DNA from 4 places in the Metabacillus indicus genome. Region 1 is predicted to be linked to each of the others. Evidence: riboswitches for the same ligand, from Rfam matches in the RefSeq annotation. Region 1 holds a riboswitch; each other region holds the start of a gene.
The links. Region 1 has a riboswitch for cobalamin ahead of ACK1LH_RS10225 (cob(I)yrinic acid a,c-diamide adenosyltransferase). Riboswitches for the same ligand answer to the same signal wherever they lie in the genome.
Positions count from the first base shown of each region.

Region 2: it holds a riboswitch for cobalamin, as region 1 does, so the genes downstream of both, metE (5-methyltetrahydropteroyltriglutamate--homocysteine S-methyltransferase) here and ACK1LH_RS10225 (cob(I)yrinic acid a,c-diamide adenosyltransferase) in region 1, are expected to answer to the same signal.
Region 3: it holds a riboswitch for cobalamin, as region 1 does, so the genes downstream of both, ACK1LH_RS04055 (ribonucleoside-diphosphate reductase subunit alpha) here and ACK1LH_RS10225 (cob(I)yrinic acid a,c-diamide adenosyltransferase) in region 1, are expected to answer to the same signal.
Region 4: it holds a riboswitch for cobalamin, as region 1 does, so the genes downstream of both, ACK1LH_RS13105 (DUF4430 domain-containing protein) here and ACK1LH_RS10225 (cob(I)yrinic acid a,c-diamide adenosyltransferase) in region 1, are expected to answer to the same signal.

Region 1 covers NZ_CP176757.1:2,038,928-2,043,020, forward strand. Annotated here, with positions in the region: gene cobT (nicotinate-nucleotide--dimethylbenzimidazole phosphoribosyltransferase) at 1-129, opposite strand, end outside; gene ACK1LH_RS10220 (cobyric acid synthase) at 135-1,604, opposite strand; gene ACK1LH_RS10225 (cob(I)yrinic acid a,c-diamide adenosyltransferase) at 1,636-2,184, opposite strand; cobalamin riboswitch at 2,307-2,491, opposite strand; gene ACK1LH_RS10230 (diphthine--ammonia ligase) at 2,537-3,223, opposite strand; gene ACK1LH_RS10235 (M20 family metallo-hydrolase) at 3,309-4,093, opposite strand, start outside.
Region 2 covers NZ_CP176757.1:2,160,243-2,164,335, forward strand. Annotated here, with positions in the region: gene metE (5-methyltetrahydropteroyltriglutamate--homocysteine S-methyltransferase) at 1-1,649, opposite strand, end outside; cobalamin riboswitch at 1,797-1,987, opposite strand; gene ACK1LH_RS10835 (GNAT family N-acetyltransferase) at 2,058-2,837, opposite strand; gene ACK1LH_RS10840 (sensor histidine kinase) at 2,957-4,093, shown strand, end outside.
Region 3 covers NZ_CP176757.1:792,444-796,536, forward strand. Annotated here, with positions in the region: gene ACK1LH_RS04055 (ribonucleoside-diphosphate reductase subunit alpha) at 1-1,248, opposite strand, end outside; cobalamin riboswitch at 1,433-1,617, opposite strand; gene dat (D-amino-acid transaminase) at 1,824-2,681, shown strand; gene nhaC (Na+/H+ antiporter NhaC) at 2,719-4,093, opposite strand, start outside.
Region 4 covers NZ_CP176757.1:2,574,598-2,578,690, reverse strand. Annotated here, with positions in the region: gene ACK1LH_RS13110 (ATP-binding protein) at 1-1,363, shown strand, start outside; cobalamin riboswitch at 1,441-1,626, shown strand; gene ACK1LH_RS13105 (DUF4430 domain-containing protein) at 1,775-2,188, shown strand; gene ACK1LH_RS13100 (ECF transporter S component) at 2,201-2,716, shown strand; gene ACK1LH_RS13095 (cob(I)yrinic acid a,c-diamide adenosyltransferase) at 2,797-3,375, shown strand; gene sigX (RNA polymerase sigma factor SigX) at 3,493-4,029, shown strand; gene ACK1LH_RS13085 (hypothetical protein) at 4,026-4,093, shown strand, end outside.

The DNA of each region.
Region 1 (4,093 bases):
GGCTAATCGTTCAATTTCACCGAGACTTTGTAAAGGTTTGGTCAGTGTGTTTATGTATGCTTCTGCCTCCTGTCCCTTTGCTTTGTCTAACGGTTTTATCGCATCAATAATCTGATAAACATCAATCATTTTTTTCACCTCCTTTTCATGATTTCATAGATTCTATCTAAATCCAATGCAGCTCTTACATGATCTGCAAGCCTGTCAAATTCTCTTTCTTTCAATTCGCGAAAGAAGAGCGAGCGCTCAATCGGCTGCAGCCCTTTTTTGCTCCGGAGCCTGTTCAAAAAGCGCCATCTGAATGCGTCGTTGTGAAACACATCGTGCAAATAAGTTCCCATTGCGTGACCTTTTGTGTACCCTTCACCGGTCCCTTTCTGGATTGAAAATGGTGAAGGAGCATCAGACAGCAAAGTTTGTCCCATGTGAATCTCGTAACCTGAAAGAGTAAGGTCTTCATATCCTGAGACGGCACAAGGTCCTTCCGTCCGAATGGTTTTCTTATCCGCATACAGGACAGTTGACACAGGGAAAATGGCAAGCCCGTCCTGTTCTATAATGCCGGATTCGACGCCTACTGGATCAGACAGTTTTTCTCCCATCATTTGATACCCGCCGCATATCCCGATGATATGGGTTCCATTTTTATAAGCAGACAGCACTTTGTCAAAAAGTCCGGTCTCTTTTAAAAAATGAAGGTCTTCAGCTGTGTTTTTACTGCCTGGCAGGACAATAAGATCAGGCCGGCCAAATGCAGAGGCTTTTCTGACAAAGCGGATATTCACATCAGGCTCCAGTCTAAGAGGATCGATATCTGTAAAATTAGACAGTCTTGGGTAGGCAAGAACTGCAACATCCAAATCTCCCTCAAGATTTGTGCCTTGGGAGTACTGATTGAGGACGAGAGAGTCTTCGCCATCAATTTCAAGGTCCGGTATAAACGGGAGAACACCAACAACGGGTATTCCTGTGTACTCCTCAAACCATTGGAGCCCCGGTTTAAGAAGGGCAAGATCTCCCCTGAATTTATTGATAACAACTCCGGCAACCCGTTTGCGGTCTTTTTCCGCAAGAAGCTGGAGCGTTCCGACAAGACTTGCAAATACCCCTCCTCTATCGATGTCTCCAACTAGTAAAACAGGGGCATCCGCAATCTCTGCAACGCGCATGTTGACGAGCTCCCTGTCATTTAAATTGACTTCAGCAGGAGACCCTGCCCCTTCAATTACGACCGCGTCATAGTTGCTTGTTAGGTTGTGCAGAGATTCTTTAATCGCGTTAAGACCAAGGGTGAAAAAGTCTTCCCGGTAGGCTGAGGCGTTCATGACAGCATACGGTCTGCCGTGAAAAACAACCTGTGATTCCATTTCACCTGAAGGTTTTATTAAAATCGGATTCATATCCGTGTCAGCTTCTGTTCCTGCTGCTTCTGCCTGAATTCCCTGTGCTCTGCCGATTTCTTTCCCGTCTTTTGTTATGTATGAATTCAGTGACATGTTCTGTGACTTAAAGGGAGCCGTTTTATACCCGTCCTGCATGAAAATCCTGCACAGTGCGGTTGTCAGAATGCTTTTGCCCGCATCGGAATGTGTCCCCTGAATCATGAGTCGAAGCGCCTTTTTCTTCTCATTTCTTTTAATATTCAATTCCATAAATTGCGTCGACACCTTCATCGTAATAATGCTTTTCAACGTCGATCACAGAGACGAGATCAGCGATTTCCCTGATTTCCTTTTTGGCGTTTCTGCCTGTCAGGACAAGGTGGACATGAGGGGGACGGTTTTGAATGGTCCAAATGACGTCTTCAAGAGGAAGAACATCGTCCACAGGAAAAGTCTGAATGGCAAGGGCATTATTGATTTCGTCCAGAATGACAACATGAGAGTCCCCGCTTAGAATGGTTTCTTTTGCTTTTATCCAAGCCATTTTTAAAGCTTCCCGGTGAATCTCGGGTGTTTTGGTCCAGGTAAATCCGGCCCCGAGCTGCTGAATACTGACTCCGGGCAGAGCATTCAGTATTGCTCTCTCACCATAAGTCCGCTCAGGAGATTTAATAAATTGCAGAATGGACACGTTCATTTGTCTTCCTGCAGCCCGCACGGCAAGACCGATTGCTGCTGTCGTTTTTCCTTTTCCATTGCCTGTATAGACCAGTACTCTTCCTTTTTCGTTTTTAATCGCCATACATCCATCTCCCATCTTTTTTGCCAATATAAAAAGGCCCTGACTGAAGACAGTCAAGGCCTAAATAAGCATAGTGAACTAACGCATACAAGGGTTCCTGACTCGTTCTTCCCACCGAAAAACAAGCAAAAATCAATTAAAGCAGGTCTCCTGGCTTTGCGCTTCATCTTGATACTTGAGCCTTCCCGACATTAGAGTCAGTGGCGATTCAGTTCAATCTGCGCTTACAGTAGCGGGGGCTGCGCCGGATTTCCACCGGCTTCCCTATTATCCTGAGTATTCAGGCACTTTAAAAGAATCATATTTTTTGTTCATTGTAATCTATAAAACTGGAAAAGTCATCAAGATTTTTTCATGTTGTTGTTTTTTCTCTTAAAACGGCTTTCTCAAGCTCCAGTCTTTTTGTCGTTTCCAGTTGAAGAACGTTCCCGAATGTAACCTCGATTTTCTTTGTGAACAGCGGCCCGTCATAGACGAATGTATGGTATTCACCAGCCTCGCCCATAGGGCATATTTCTGTTTTTAAGGCGCGGTCAATAAATCGCTGATTAACCTCCATTCCGAGCCAGGACGGATCAAGTTTGTCATCCCTTACTCTAATCACAGCAGCTTTATATCCGCTTTCGGCAAATTGCTGAAGGGCATATATGGCGTTCTCTTTTTTCATCCATAAAGGGTAAAGCGGTTCAAGGCCCGCTGCTGCAGAAGCTTTTTCGCCCCACTCCCGGTGCTCGTCCAAATACAGATCGCCGAAAGCAATACTTGTCAGGCCGTATTGTTCCTTCAACTCTTTCAGCGCACCGATAAAGTGATCCGTATAGCTTTCGTAGGTGCATGAGATGAAATGCACAGGTATTTCAAGCGCTAGACTTTGCTGTTTGATTGCATCTATTTTCTCTCCGTGCCCGAATGTTCTTCCTGTTTCAGCCGGAACCGTCGTTATAAGGCATGCGATTTCATGCCCCTCGGCTGCAAGTTTATGAAGGGCCATGCATCCGTCTTTCCCTCCGCTCCAGGATACAGCTGTTTTCTTTTTCATTCACTTCCACCATCCCATCAAGAGTATAGCCTTGATTATGATGGGTTCAGAATGTTTAGTCAAAAAGAAAAATAGACAGCTTTGTTTATTTCACTGCCAATTTTAAGGCTGTCCTGTACAGCAGCTCTGTTCCAAGCGATATATCTTCCATCGTTGAAAACTCCTTTGGATTATGGCTGATGCCGTCTTTGCAGCGGACAAAAATCATCCCGTAATCACATTCATAAGACATCGCGAGTGCATCATGAAAAGGTCCGCTCATCAGTTCAGGCGCATCCAGACCAATCTCCTTGCTCGCTGCCCTCATAGTATTCATAATGTCCTCCGAGCAATAGCGCGGTTCACTGTTTGTGTCTTCAGAAACCGTATATGTCAGTCCGTGATCCTCGCAGATCAGATGCAGCCGTTTTCTCAACTGATTTTCTATGATATTTCTTCTTTCCATTTGAATATCCCTGAGATCTACCGTAAACATCACTTTTTCAGGTATGATGTTCCGTGAATCAGGAAAAACCTTCAGGCTCCCGACGGTCCCCACTGTAGGTGCAGATGGATCTTCTGATGCGAGATCATTCAGGGCAACTATGACCTTGGCCGCTCCAACTAAAGCATCCTGTCTCATATGCATTGGCACTGAACCGGCGTGGCCTGCAAAGCCTTCAAGCTCAACTGTCAGCCATAACGGTCCCGAAATGCCTGTTACAATCCCGACTGGTGCATCCTTCGCTTCCAGAACCGGTCCCTGTTCAATGTGCAGCTCAAGGTAGGCTGAAATGCTTCCAGGAGAGTACTCTGACTCCTTAAATCGCTCAGGATCACATCCGAACGAAAGCAGCGCATCCCGCCGTGTTATGCCATCTTTATCCTTCC
Region 2 (4,093 bases), 120 kb from region 1:
ACCGGCCCTGTCAGCATGCCTTTTACCGGCTTGTCAGTCAGCCTTTGGGCGAACAGGGTTTCTTTTAATGTCATCGGCTCCTCAAAAAACACATCCCCGTAGATAACAGGCGGCCTTACGCACCGTGAACCGTATGACTGTACCCACCCATTTGAAGTGATGGCCATTCCTTTAAGTTTTTCTCCAAAATATTCGACCATGTCTGTCCGTTCGAACTCACCGTGAACAAGGACATCAAGCCCCAGAGTTTCCTGGATATCAATCCACTTTTTTATTTCTCCTTCAATAAACTGAGAATAGTCCGAATCCGAGAGAGTTCCTTTTTTGTACTTCAGCCTTGCAGCACGCACTTCATTCGTTTGCGGAAAACTTCCGATTGTTGTAGTCGGAAGCACCGGAAGGCTGAATTTTCTTTGCTGAGCCTCTTTTCTTTGAGCTGCGCTAACTCTGTCAGTGCTGTACTCATCAAAAGAAGCATGTACAGAATGCCGGTTTCTTAAGTCTGAAGCTGCAAGTTCTGATATCCCCTGATCATAAGCTGAAAGAGTCTCTTCTTCAAAATTCATAAATTTTGTCAGCAGGGTGATCTCTTGCAGCTTTTCATCCGCGAATGCCAGCGCGCTTTTAACAAGAGGGTGTAAATTCCCTTCACTCCCTGCAGTTACAGGCACATGAATCAGGCTGCATGAAGGCTGAAGAATCAGCCGGTCTCTTCCGACCTTCTCCAGAATTCGGTTTACCAATTTGACTGTTTTCTGAAGCTCTGCCTTCCAAATATTGCGGCCGTCGATGACGCCTGCCGCAAGCACCATGTCCTTTGGAAAACCGAATGCATTCAAATGCTCCAGTGTTTTGCCGCTGTCATGAACAAAATCAAGGCCTATGCCGTCAACAGGCAGCTGAATGAGCTCTTCATATTGCTCTGGACATTCAAAGTAAGTTTGCAGAAGAAGTTTTGTGCTGCCTAACCCTTTTTTGATTGTTTCATAGATTTTTTTCGTTTTTTTCATAAAGGCTGCATCCGCTGCAGATGTAACAAATATTGGCTCGTCTATTTGTATCCACTCTGCACCTTCTTCTTCAAGCTCCTTGAAAACCTGAACATATAAAGGGACGAGTTTTTCGAGAATTTCTTCTTTCTTTTCTCCTTTTGAAAGGGCTGTTAGAGTCAGCGGGCCGACAAGTACCGGTTTCCCCGTAATCCCGGCCTCATCCTTTGCTTCTTTAAATAGCTCAAGCAACCGGTTATGGATAAGGCGGGGTTCTGTTCCGTCAAGCTCAGGAACAATATAATGGTAGTTTGTATTGAACCATTTTGTCATTTCTGATGCTACTATGTCTTTGCTGCCCCTGGCAATCGAAAAATACGTTTGGAGTGATGACGGGTCCTGGTCCCTGAATCTTTCCGGAATCAGTCCGAACATAACGGCCGTATCAAGTACATGATCGTAATAGCTGAAGTCGCCTACCGGGACAAGGTCAATCCCCGCCTCGCGCTGTTTGACCAAATGAGAGAGCCTGATTTTCTTCATATCCAAATGAAACTCCCGCTCCGTCAGATCTCCTCTCCAAAACGCCTCAAGAAGCTTTTTCCATTCTCTTTTTTCTCCAATTCTCGGATATCCAAGGTTTGAATTTCTCATTTTCATTGCGGTTCCCCCGTTTTCATAGTTTCTCAGCTCTAAACATGAAAAAACTCTCCTTTTTTAAAAGAGAGTTTAATGGACACAGCTAACTAGAGTTGAGACACAACAAAGGTTTCAACATACCGCATCACCCTCCCTATTTCGCGTAGGCTTAAAGTGCATACGACAGGCAGGTCTCCTGGCTCTGGTTCGTTGCATGCTGCTGCCTTCCCATTCCATTGCAGAACAGTGGCTTCGTGCAGAATGCTCCCCATTACAGTGGCGCGACCGCACCGGATTTTCACCGGCTTCCCTTTTAAGCTTCCGCGTATAGCGTCAGCACCCATCGCTTGTCAACATATTATGAATATTTTTGTGATTGTTTTTAACAATAGCTGATGTTTTTCAATCTTGCAAGACATTTCTTATTATTCAGAAAGAAATTCCGATTACTTTCCATTTGGCAGCCTCATAAAATCCAAGCTTTTTATACAGTTCTCCTGCATCTGGATTGTTGTAGAATAAATAGAGTTCTTTTTCATCTCCATAATCCCTGCATATTCTCGCAATGACTTTTGAGGCATATCCTTTTCTTCTGTATTTGGGAGGAGTTGCAACGCCGGCAATAACAGCAGTCTTCTCGTGATCTGTATAAATTCCTGCAGTTGCTGCCATCGTGCCGTTTTCCTCAAAGTAATAGACACTGAGTTTTCCGGAGAGGATGCTTTCATACTGTTCATCCGCAAAAATTTCTTCACTCGGACCAGCCATTTTATATTCTTCTACTTGAATAAATAAGCGGTAAAGCCTGCGGCAATCCTCAAGACTTGTGATTTTGCAGACTTCGCCGGATATGCTGCCGGCTGCTCTATTATCGTATTTCATCATGACTGAGTCACTTTCAATCTCGGTTTTCACAATCCTTTTAATTGACTCAATAAGCTCCTGTTTCCCGAAAATTCTCCTGATGCCTGTTTCCTGAATGACAGGAATAAAAGCCTCTACATCAGCAGGCATTACAGAACTGCAGCAATACATTTTATCAGGATAATTGATAAGCAAAGCCGTCAATTCAGCATCTTGATACTGACCGAAAACCCTGACCTGTTCATCTTTCAGGTCTTCTGCAATCAAAGCGTTTACATCATGGTTTTTATCTAAAAAAGCGACTGCCTGAGGATATTGATCTTGTTTAAGCAATTTTATCGCCATTTCGCATCTCCCGGGAAAAATTTTGGCCAGTCTATAGAATATTCTAACATTCTCCGTCCATTTGATATATATTTTAATAGAGAAGAAATTTCACTATTTGGAGAATTAGGTGTGTGCCCATGGAAATGAAGGATGTACTGTTGAATTTATTGCTCGTTTTGTCACCGCTTCTCATCATCCAGTTATTGTATATGAGAAAAGAAACGAACAAAAAAATGAACAAATGGCTGTTTGCCCTTCTTCCTGCGCTTGCCATTGTCTTCAGCATGCTGTATCCCTTTATGATTGATGGAGAGTTTTTCTTTGATTTCAGACGGATTCCATATGTTATGGGGCTTTTGTACGGAGGATATCCGCTTGGAATCTTTTTATTTATCGTCACAGTCGGAACAAGGGTGCTTATTGGCGGCAGCGGCATTTATCCGACAATTGTCATGGCAGGAATACTCGTTTTGTTTGTCCCGATGCTGTCTTCGTATTATTTGAAAAGCAGGCTGAGAATGAAGCTCTCTCTTGTGACTGCATTTGTTCTGGGTTCTCTGCTGTTATCGATTATCCAGATTGAAATGATGTATAAAACGGCTTTTCATCCATCGCATTATTTGGAGCTGATTATCTTTCACATTTTTGCAGCGGTCATCGGCACGATTTTGTTTGAAACAATCATTCAAAATTTTTATTTGCTGAAAAGGGTTATAAAAGCGGAAAAGCTTGAAGTTGTCAGCCATCTTGCAGCAAGTATTTCACATGAAGTGCGCAATCCCCTGACAACAACAAAAGGTTTTCTTCAGCTGCTCAGAGATGATGAAATAAGCAGGGAGAAACGGGACGAATATATCAAAATCTCATTAGATGAATTGGACCGCGCTACGAATATCATTAAAGATTACTTAACCTTTGCGAGACCAGAGGCTGAACATCAAAATCCGATTTCCATACACAGCGAGCTGAAAAACTGCATGAACGTTCTGACACCGCTCGCCCAAATGGAAAATGTCCAGTTTAAAGAGGATTTCTGCGAGGAAGAGCTCTTTGTGCTTGGTGATTCGCTTAAATTCAAGCAATCCATCATCAATATTTTAAAAAATGGCATAGAGTCCTATCATGCCGGTGGCCTGATCCAGCTTTCTGCTGAAAAAGAAGATACATATGTAAAGATCACTATTTCTGATTTTGGAAAAGGCATGACGGAGGATCAGGTGCTGCGGCTTGGAGAGCCATATTTTTCTACGAAATCAAACGGTACTGGACTTGGG
Region 3 (4,093 bases), 1.2 Mb from region 1:
CATAATGCCCTTCATAATGTCAATTGCAGGAACGGTAGTTTTTGAGAGTTCCGGATGATTGGCGCATTCCCAATATTTTTCGCGGAACGACCCTGCGCCTTTTTGCTCATCATAATAATCTTCCAAGGAGTAACCCATGACTTTCCGAACTTCATGAGGGTCGAACAAATGCCACTCTCCGCGGTTTTCAGCCTGTTCCATGAAAAGGTCCGGCAGGCAGACGCCGGTGAAGAGGTCATGTGTGCGTAAACGCTCATCCCCGTTGTTCAGCTTGGAATCAAGGAAGGAATAGATATCCTTGTGCCAGACGTCGAGGTAAACGGCGATCGCACCTTTTCTTTGCCCGAGCTGATCCACGCTTACCGCCGTATTGTTCAGCTGCTTCATCCACGGTATGACACCGGACGATACTCCTTTAAAGCCTTTAATATCACTCCCGCGGCTGCGGATTTTCCCGAGATAAACGCCGATGCCTCCGCCTGATTTTGAAAGATTGGCAATGTCTGTGTTGCTGTCGAAGATGCCCTGCAGACTGTCATCAACTGTATCAATAAAACAGCTGGACAGCTGTCCGACAGGCTTTCCTGCGTTTGACAAAGTCGGAGTCGCAACGGTCATATATAAATTGCTGAGTGCCCAGTACGCTTCTTTTACAAGCTGGAGGCGGTGTTCCGTTTTCTCCTTTGCCATCAGCGTCATGGCGATGACGAGATACCTCTCCTGGGGAAGCTCATAAACCGACTTGTCATAATCTCTCGCAAGATACCGGTCAGAGAGTGTCCGGAGCCCGATGTATGTAAAAAGCTTGTCTTTGTCATGGTCAATGACTTCTGAAAGCTGTTCAATTTCTTCTTCGGAATAAGAGTCAAGAAGGTGTCTGCTGTAGATGCCTTTTGCTGTAAGGGTTTTAATCAGCGACAGAAAGGTGCCGCCTCCTGATTCCCTGTTATATGCCGCTTCTTTATACAGCTTTTTTAGATAAATCCGGGCACAGAAAAAGGTCCATTCCGGCTGAAGCTCACTGATATTTGAAAGGCCTTCGAGAATGAGCAGGTTGGTCACCTGAGAGGCAGAACAGACAGTCCGGCCTTCCATGCTTTGAACAGCTCTTTCGGTGTATGTATGGAGGTCAAGCTCTTTAAAATCTTTTCCGGTTTCAGAAATAAAGTCAGTCAGCCGCTGCGGTGAGAACGGGGCTTTTTCGTTTGTCAGTTCGTTTACGATGACAGTGGTTATTTTGGTTGCCATAAGACATCCTCCTCATTTATAGTTCGGATTTCCGTATAACGGTCATTGATCTTTCAGGAAAAAAACTGCGGAAAATCAAAAAAACCGCCCATGAGAACATGAGCGGATCAAACGATAGAATAAGAGGGTGCACGCATCCCTGTTACTGGCCATCGTTTCATCTCCTCAGTCCCCGAAGAATTCGAAACTTCTGCAAATCTAAGGCAGGTCTCCTGACTTGTGATCACTCTGCGCTGAGTCCTTCCCATACATTTCTCTCGTACAGTGGTATTCCCAGTTCGTCACACTTACAGTTGCGGGGACAGTTCCGGATTTGCACCGGATTCCCTTTTAAGCCAACATGTTGGCACCTTGATTCGCTGATTATTTCAATATGTGGTATGTAGTTTTAGTAGTAAAATCAATATGTTGTGTTGTTTGATATTCTCATCATAAATGACATGGGTTATAATTTCAACTGAAATCTATGAAAATGTCGAAAGAAAAATAGAAAACCATTTTACAGTTCAGCGTGTTTCATCATACCATAGGTTAAAGGGAAGGTTACACTAAGTCTTATAAAAAGGAGATTTATCATGTACATACTTGTTAACGGCGAATATAAAAAGCGTGATGAAGTAGCGATTGATCTTGAAGACAGGGGCCATCAGTTCGGTGACGGGGTTTACGAGGTCATCAGGGTATATGATGGGGCATTTTTTGCGATGAAGGAGCATATGGAGCGGTTCATTCGAAGCGCAGAAGAAATCAAAATCGACCTTCCATATACGATAGGGGAGCTGACAGATCAGCTTGAAGAACTTCTCCGCCTGAATAAGACAGAAGACGGCGGTATCTATATGCAGGTTACAAGAGGAGCTGCCGCAAGAAAGCATCTGTTTCCTGGCAAGGGTACGGTTCCTGAATTAACGGCCTATCCAATTCCATGCTCAAAACCGGCAAAAGAGCAGGAGGTAGGGATTTCTCTCAGCCTGCTTGAAGACGTGCGCTGGCTCAGATGCGATATTAAAAGCCTGAATCTGCTGGGCAATGTCCTAGCAAAACAGGAGGCACATGACCGCGGGGATTATGAGGCGCTCCTTCACAGAAGCGGTATGATTACAGAGGGTTCTTCCTCCAATTTCTACGGGGTGAAAAACGGAAGTGTGTTTACTCATCCTGCGAATAACCTGATCCTGAATGGTGTTACGAGAATGAAAGTAGAAGAGCTTTGCAGACAGAACGGAATTGAGTTTCTGGAAGAAAGATTGAGCACTGAAGGTCTTGTCTCTCTTGATGAAGCATTTATCACATCTACGACCAGTGAAGTGATTCCTGTCATAAAGGTTGATGAAGGAAAGATTGGAGAAGGAATTCCAGGCCCGGTCACAAGAAAGCTTCAAAAGCTGTTTGATGAACTGATCGCAAAAGAAACGAAAGTGGTCGAGAAATAATAATAAAAATCCCGCCTGGTTTAGGCGGGATTTTCTGCTAGAGTGTATGTTTCCTGACAGGCAGGAATCCAAAAAGGACAGAAAACAATGGAGACAGGTAGAGAAAGAACGCAAATGGCAGGTACGCTATGACGTCCACACCGAGTGTCTGCGCGAAAAAGGCTCCGCTTACTCCCCAGGGAATAAGGGGATTGATCAGTGTTCCGGCATCTTCAAGGGATCTTGATAAATATTTCTTTTCAACGTTCAGTTTTTCATAGGCCGGTTTAAACGACTGACCGGGAATGAGTATGGACAAATACTGCTCTCCCGTTACGAGATTAACTCCGATTGAAGAAGAAATAGTTGCAAGGATCAGCTGCCCTTTGACTTTAATTCTCTCAATCAATCCGTTTAATAAAGTCTGGATCAGCTGCATTTTATCCATCAATCCGCCTAAAGCAAAGGCGATCATAATCAGCGAAATGGACCACATCATAGACTGAAGCCCGCCGCGGTTAAGCATTTGCTGGACGGTTTCCTGCTGAATATCAAACGCTGTTCCATTTTGCAGAACGGCTAAGAAACCGGAAAGATTTGTCCCGTCCTGAATGAGGAGACCTGTGATGCCGGCCGTTGCAATGCCTGCTGCAAGAGCAGGAATAACAGGAACCCGTGAGATGGCAAGTCCAATCACAATCAGAGGAGAGATCAAGGTCCATGGACTGATTGTGACGTGCTCTTTCATGACCGTCATAATTTCCTTAATGTTATCAAGTGTTGCTCCGTCAGCAGAAAGAGTTGTCCCCATATACCAGAAAAGTGCTGCTGTTATCGCATAAGCGGGAATCGTCGTTTTTGCCATATGGCGGATATGAGTAAAAATATTGACTTCAGCCACACCTGAGGCAAAATTCGTTGTATCTGACATCGGCGACATTTTATCCCCGAAGCATGCCCCGCAAATAACAGCCCCTGCAGCCCATTCAACGGGAACTCCTGCGGCAATGGCCACTCCCATAAGAGCAACTCCGACTGTACTGACCGTTGTAAAACTGCTGCCCACAAGACTTGAAATAATGGTGCAGCATAAAAGAGTCAAAATCAGGAGGTACGCGGGATCTATGATGGACAAAGCGGCCATCATGACAGTAGGTATGGTTCCGCTGAACATCCAGGCTCCAATAAGAATCCCGATTAAAGCAAGAATAATAATAGGCTGAACACCGGATTGAATGCCTTTTACAATCCCGTCCTCAATTTCCTTCCAGGAGTACTTATAAAGAATGGCTGCGCCGCTTAGAAAAACAAGGCAAAGCATCAGCGGAAGATGCGGTTCTGTTTTTAAGTAAAATAAACTGATGAAAATAATGCCGATCATCGATAAAAATAGAATCACTGAACCAGTGAATGAAAGTGATTTTGATTGACTC
Region 4 (4,093 bases), 540 kb from region 1:
TCCCTATAAAACAAGTGACGGCAAGGACGGAGCCGTTTTTATGTCACAGTCCCTGCAGGCCGTCCAAAAGACAACCGAGCACACGACAAAATACATTCTTCTTGCGGCAGGTATAGCCATCATTCTGACAACGGTTTTTGCCTTTTTCCTGTCTACTAGAATTACCTATCCATTGAGAAAAATGAGAGAGGCGACACAAGAGCTGACACGCGGCAATTTTGATACAAAAGTTCCTATTTTGAGCCACGATGAAATAGGGGAGCTCGCCATTGCGTTCAATCAGATGGGCAGACAGCTGAAGTTTAACATCAACGCTCTCAATCAGGAGAAAGAGCACTTAACGAGCATTTTAAGCAGTATGGCAGACGGGGTTATCACGCTTAATATTGATGGAACGATTCTCGTGACCAATCCTCCTGCAGAACGCTTCCTGCAGTCATGGTACTATGAACAGAAAATGCAGATTAATGAAGGGGAAGAAATTCCGCCGGAAGCAAAGGAATTGTTCCAGCGGGTAGTCAACACAGAAAGAGAGCATATCGTTGAAGTAACCCTTCAGGGAAGAAGCTGGGTGCTTGTCATGAGCCCGCTTTACAATCAGTCGTACGTCCGGGGGGCTGTTGCCGTGCTTCGGGACATGACAGAAGAGCGCAGGCTTGATAAATTGCGCAAAGACTTTATCGCAAACGTCAGCCATGAACTGAGAACGCCGATTGCCATGCTCCAGGGGTATTCTGAAGCTATTGTGGATGATATTGCAAGCTCGGATGAAGAGAAAAAAGAGATTGCACAGGTTATCTACGATGAATCGCTCAGAATGGGAAGGCTTGTCAATGATCTGCTCGATCTTGCCCGGATGGAAGCGGGTCATATCACCCTTAATCTCGAGAGCATTTCCATTCATGAATTTATTGAAAAAATAAACCGGAAGTTCCAGGGACTTGCAAGAGAAAAAGACATTACGCTCACCTCCAGCATTACACTTGACGAACCTGAATTTGTTTTGGATCCGGATAAAATTGAACAGGTTCTGACGAATCTCGTGGATAACGCTATCAGGCATACACTTGAGGGCGGTACAGTCGAAATGGCTGTGCAGTCTGCTGCCGGCGGTATTAAAGTTGATGTGAAGGATACGGGCACAGGAATTGTCGAAGAAGACCTTCCGTTTGTTTTTGAGCGTTTTTACAAAGCAGATAAGGCGAGGACGAGAGGCCGCTCCGGAACTGGCCTTGGTCTTGCGATTGCCAAGAACATTGTCGATGCCCATTCAGGATCGATTAATGTGCACAGCAAAGTAAATGAAGGAACAACATTCAGTTTCTTTCTGCCTCGAAAAACCGTTTATCCTGATAGAATCTGACGAATATTCTTGTTTCATACGAAACACCTGTTGATGCCGCATGTCGTTTTAGGTACAATAAAAGCTGGATATAAAAGTGAATACGAAAAGAAACTGGTGCAAACTTTGCTTAATAGGGAATCAGGTGAAATGCCTGGACTGTCCCCGCAACTGTAAGTGCAGACAATACCTGCTTTTAGACCACTGTCAGAATTCAGACGGGAAGGTGCAGGCTTGAGGATGAAGCACGAGTCAGTAGACCTGCCGGGATCTTTCGAACGTTACTATTCTTCGGGGATTTGAGCATAGAAACGGCACAGGTATGGCATGAGTGCCTGCAGTTTCTTCTATGCCGTTTTAAAAGCCCATCTTCTATAAGATGGGCTTTTTGCTTTTCCAATACATACACAACAACAAGAGGAGAGATGGAACATGAACAAATTTTACAGTTTTCTCGCAATCATTCTTCTGACACTGATGAGTGCCTGCGGAAATGCGGCAGAGCAGCCTAAAACGGAAGAAACAAAACCTGCTGCTGAGAGCAAAGAGCAGGCTGAAGAGCTGAAAGCATCTGTCACGCTGACAAAAAATGAAATGGCAGAGAAAGTAGACGCTAAAGAAATTGCATTTGAAGAAGGACAAAACTTGATGGATGCCATGAAGGAGAACTTTGAAATTGAAGAGTCCGGAGGTTTTATCAACGGAATTGAAGGCATCCAGGCGAGCGAAGCGGACAAAACATACTGGCATTTAATCGTTAACGGGGAAGATGCCATGACAGGAGCTAATGACATTAAACTGAAAGACGGCGATAAAATTGAATTTGATCTGCGGAATTATGAGTAAGCGTGAGAAACAATGACAACAAGAAGAATCAGTCTTCTGTCTCTGCTTATAGCCTTGTCCGTTGTCGGCAGACTTTCCTTTCAATTTGTTCCGAACATACAGCCGATGACAGCCATCATCCTCATCACGGCGATTCTGCTCGGACCGGTTAATGGAATGATTGTCGCAGTGCTAGGCTGTTTCCTGAGCAACCTGCTGCTTGGCATGGGAACGTGGACAATCTGGCAGATGCTTGCATGGGGGATTCTGGCTCTCGTATTCGGCCTGCTTGGAAAAGCGGTTAAAAGAAACAGGCTGCTCATTTTTAGCCCGGCAGCTGTTCTTGCGGGATATCTTTTTGGATTCATCGTTTCTCTGAATATGTTTGTCCTGACAGATAACGGACTTGCCTACTATCTTGCAGGAATCCCGTTTGATACGATGCATGCAGCAGGAAACGGCATTTTCTTTCTTGTGCTGTACCCGGTTATGCAAAAAACGTTTCAGTATTATCTGTGTAAAAACGATTATGGCGTTACACTTCAATAAAATAATGGCAGAATAAGAGAGAGACTTTCTTTTTAGCTTAGGCAAGACAGTCTGAGAACAAAGGACAGGAGCTGCTGAATATGAATTTGTATACTAGAACCGGCGATAAAGGGAAAACAAGCATTATCGGGGGCCGTGTCGATAAGGATGACCTGAGGGTAGAAGCCTACGGAACAATCGATGAGGTAAACTCTTTTACCGGTCTTGCCATGACATGGATGAACGATGAAACTCTGAAAGACATGAAGCAGGAATTTGAAAAAATCCAGCATGAACTTTTTGACTGCGGAAGCGATCTTGCTGTCATCCACGGCAAGCAAAAGTATCCCTATAAAACAACACCTGACATGATTGAGTTTCTTGAAACGCGAATTGATGCGTACACAGCAGAAGCCCCTCCGCTCGAGCGGTTCATTCTACCTGGGGGAACAGAGGCGGCCGCTGCCATCCATGTGGCAAGGACCGTAGCAAGAAGAGCGGAGCGCTGTATTGTTTCGCTCAAAAAAGAAACGGAAATCAATGAGCATGTTTTAACGTATATGAACAGACTTTCCGATTTTTTCTTTGCGGCAGCGAGAGCGGCAAATGCCAGACTCGGTTCAAAAGATGTGGAGTATGAAAGAAGTGCCATCGTATTTACGAAAAAGAAAGAGTCATAATTTCTTTGAAAAGGAAGGCGGAAACTGCCTTCCTTTTTCTATGCAATCCCGATATAGTAAAAGATGTGTAACTTTTTATTCTTCATTCCGACTAATGTATTGATTGGAGGTTCGTTCATGGAAGAGGCCTTTCAAAGGATTTATGAAAAATATCACAGCGATCTTTTCCAGTTCTTGTTTTATATGGTGAAGAATCGTGAACAGGCCGAGGACCTCGTTCAGGAAGTGTATATACGAATATTAAAATCACACAGCAGTTTTGAAGGACGGAGCAGTGAAAAAACCTGGATCCTCTCCATTGCAAGACATGTTGCGATTGATTTTTTCCGCAAACAGAAAACACTCAAACAGCGAATTTTTGAAGCGTTTGACTGGGACCGAGAGCAAATACGGGATCATCAGCCGCTGCCGGAGGAAATCGCTGCTTTAAATGAAGAGATGCAGATGGTTTACCGGACGCTTGATACATGCACAGTCGATCAGAGGGCCGTCGTTATCTTAAGGTATATTCAGGGAATGTCCATTGCCGATACAGCAGCAGCCCTCGGATTTACGGAAAGCAAAGTGAAAACGACCCAGCACAGAGCGCTGAAAGCTCTGAAAAATAAATTATCTGAACACTCGATCAGGAAGGAGGGAATAGCAAAGGGATGAATCAATCAAAATGGAACGATGAGCAGATTACCGATAAACTTCAAGCAATGCCAGATATCAAAGA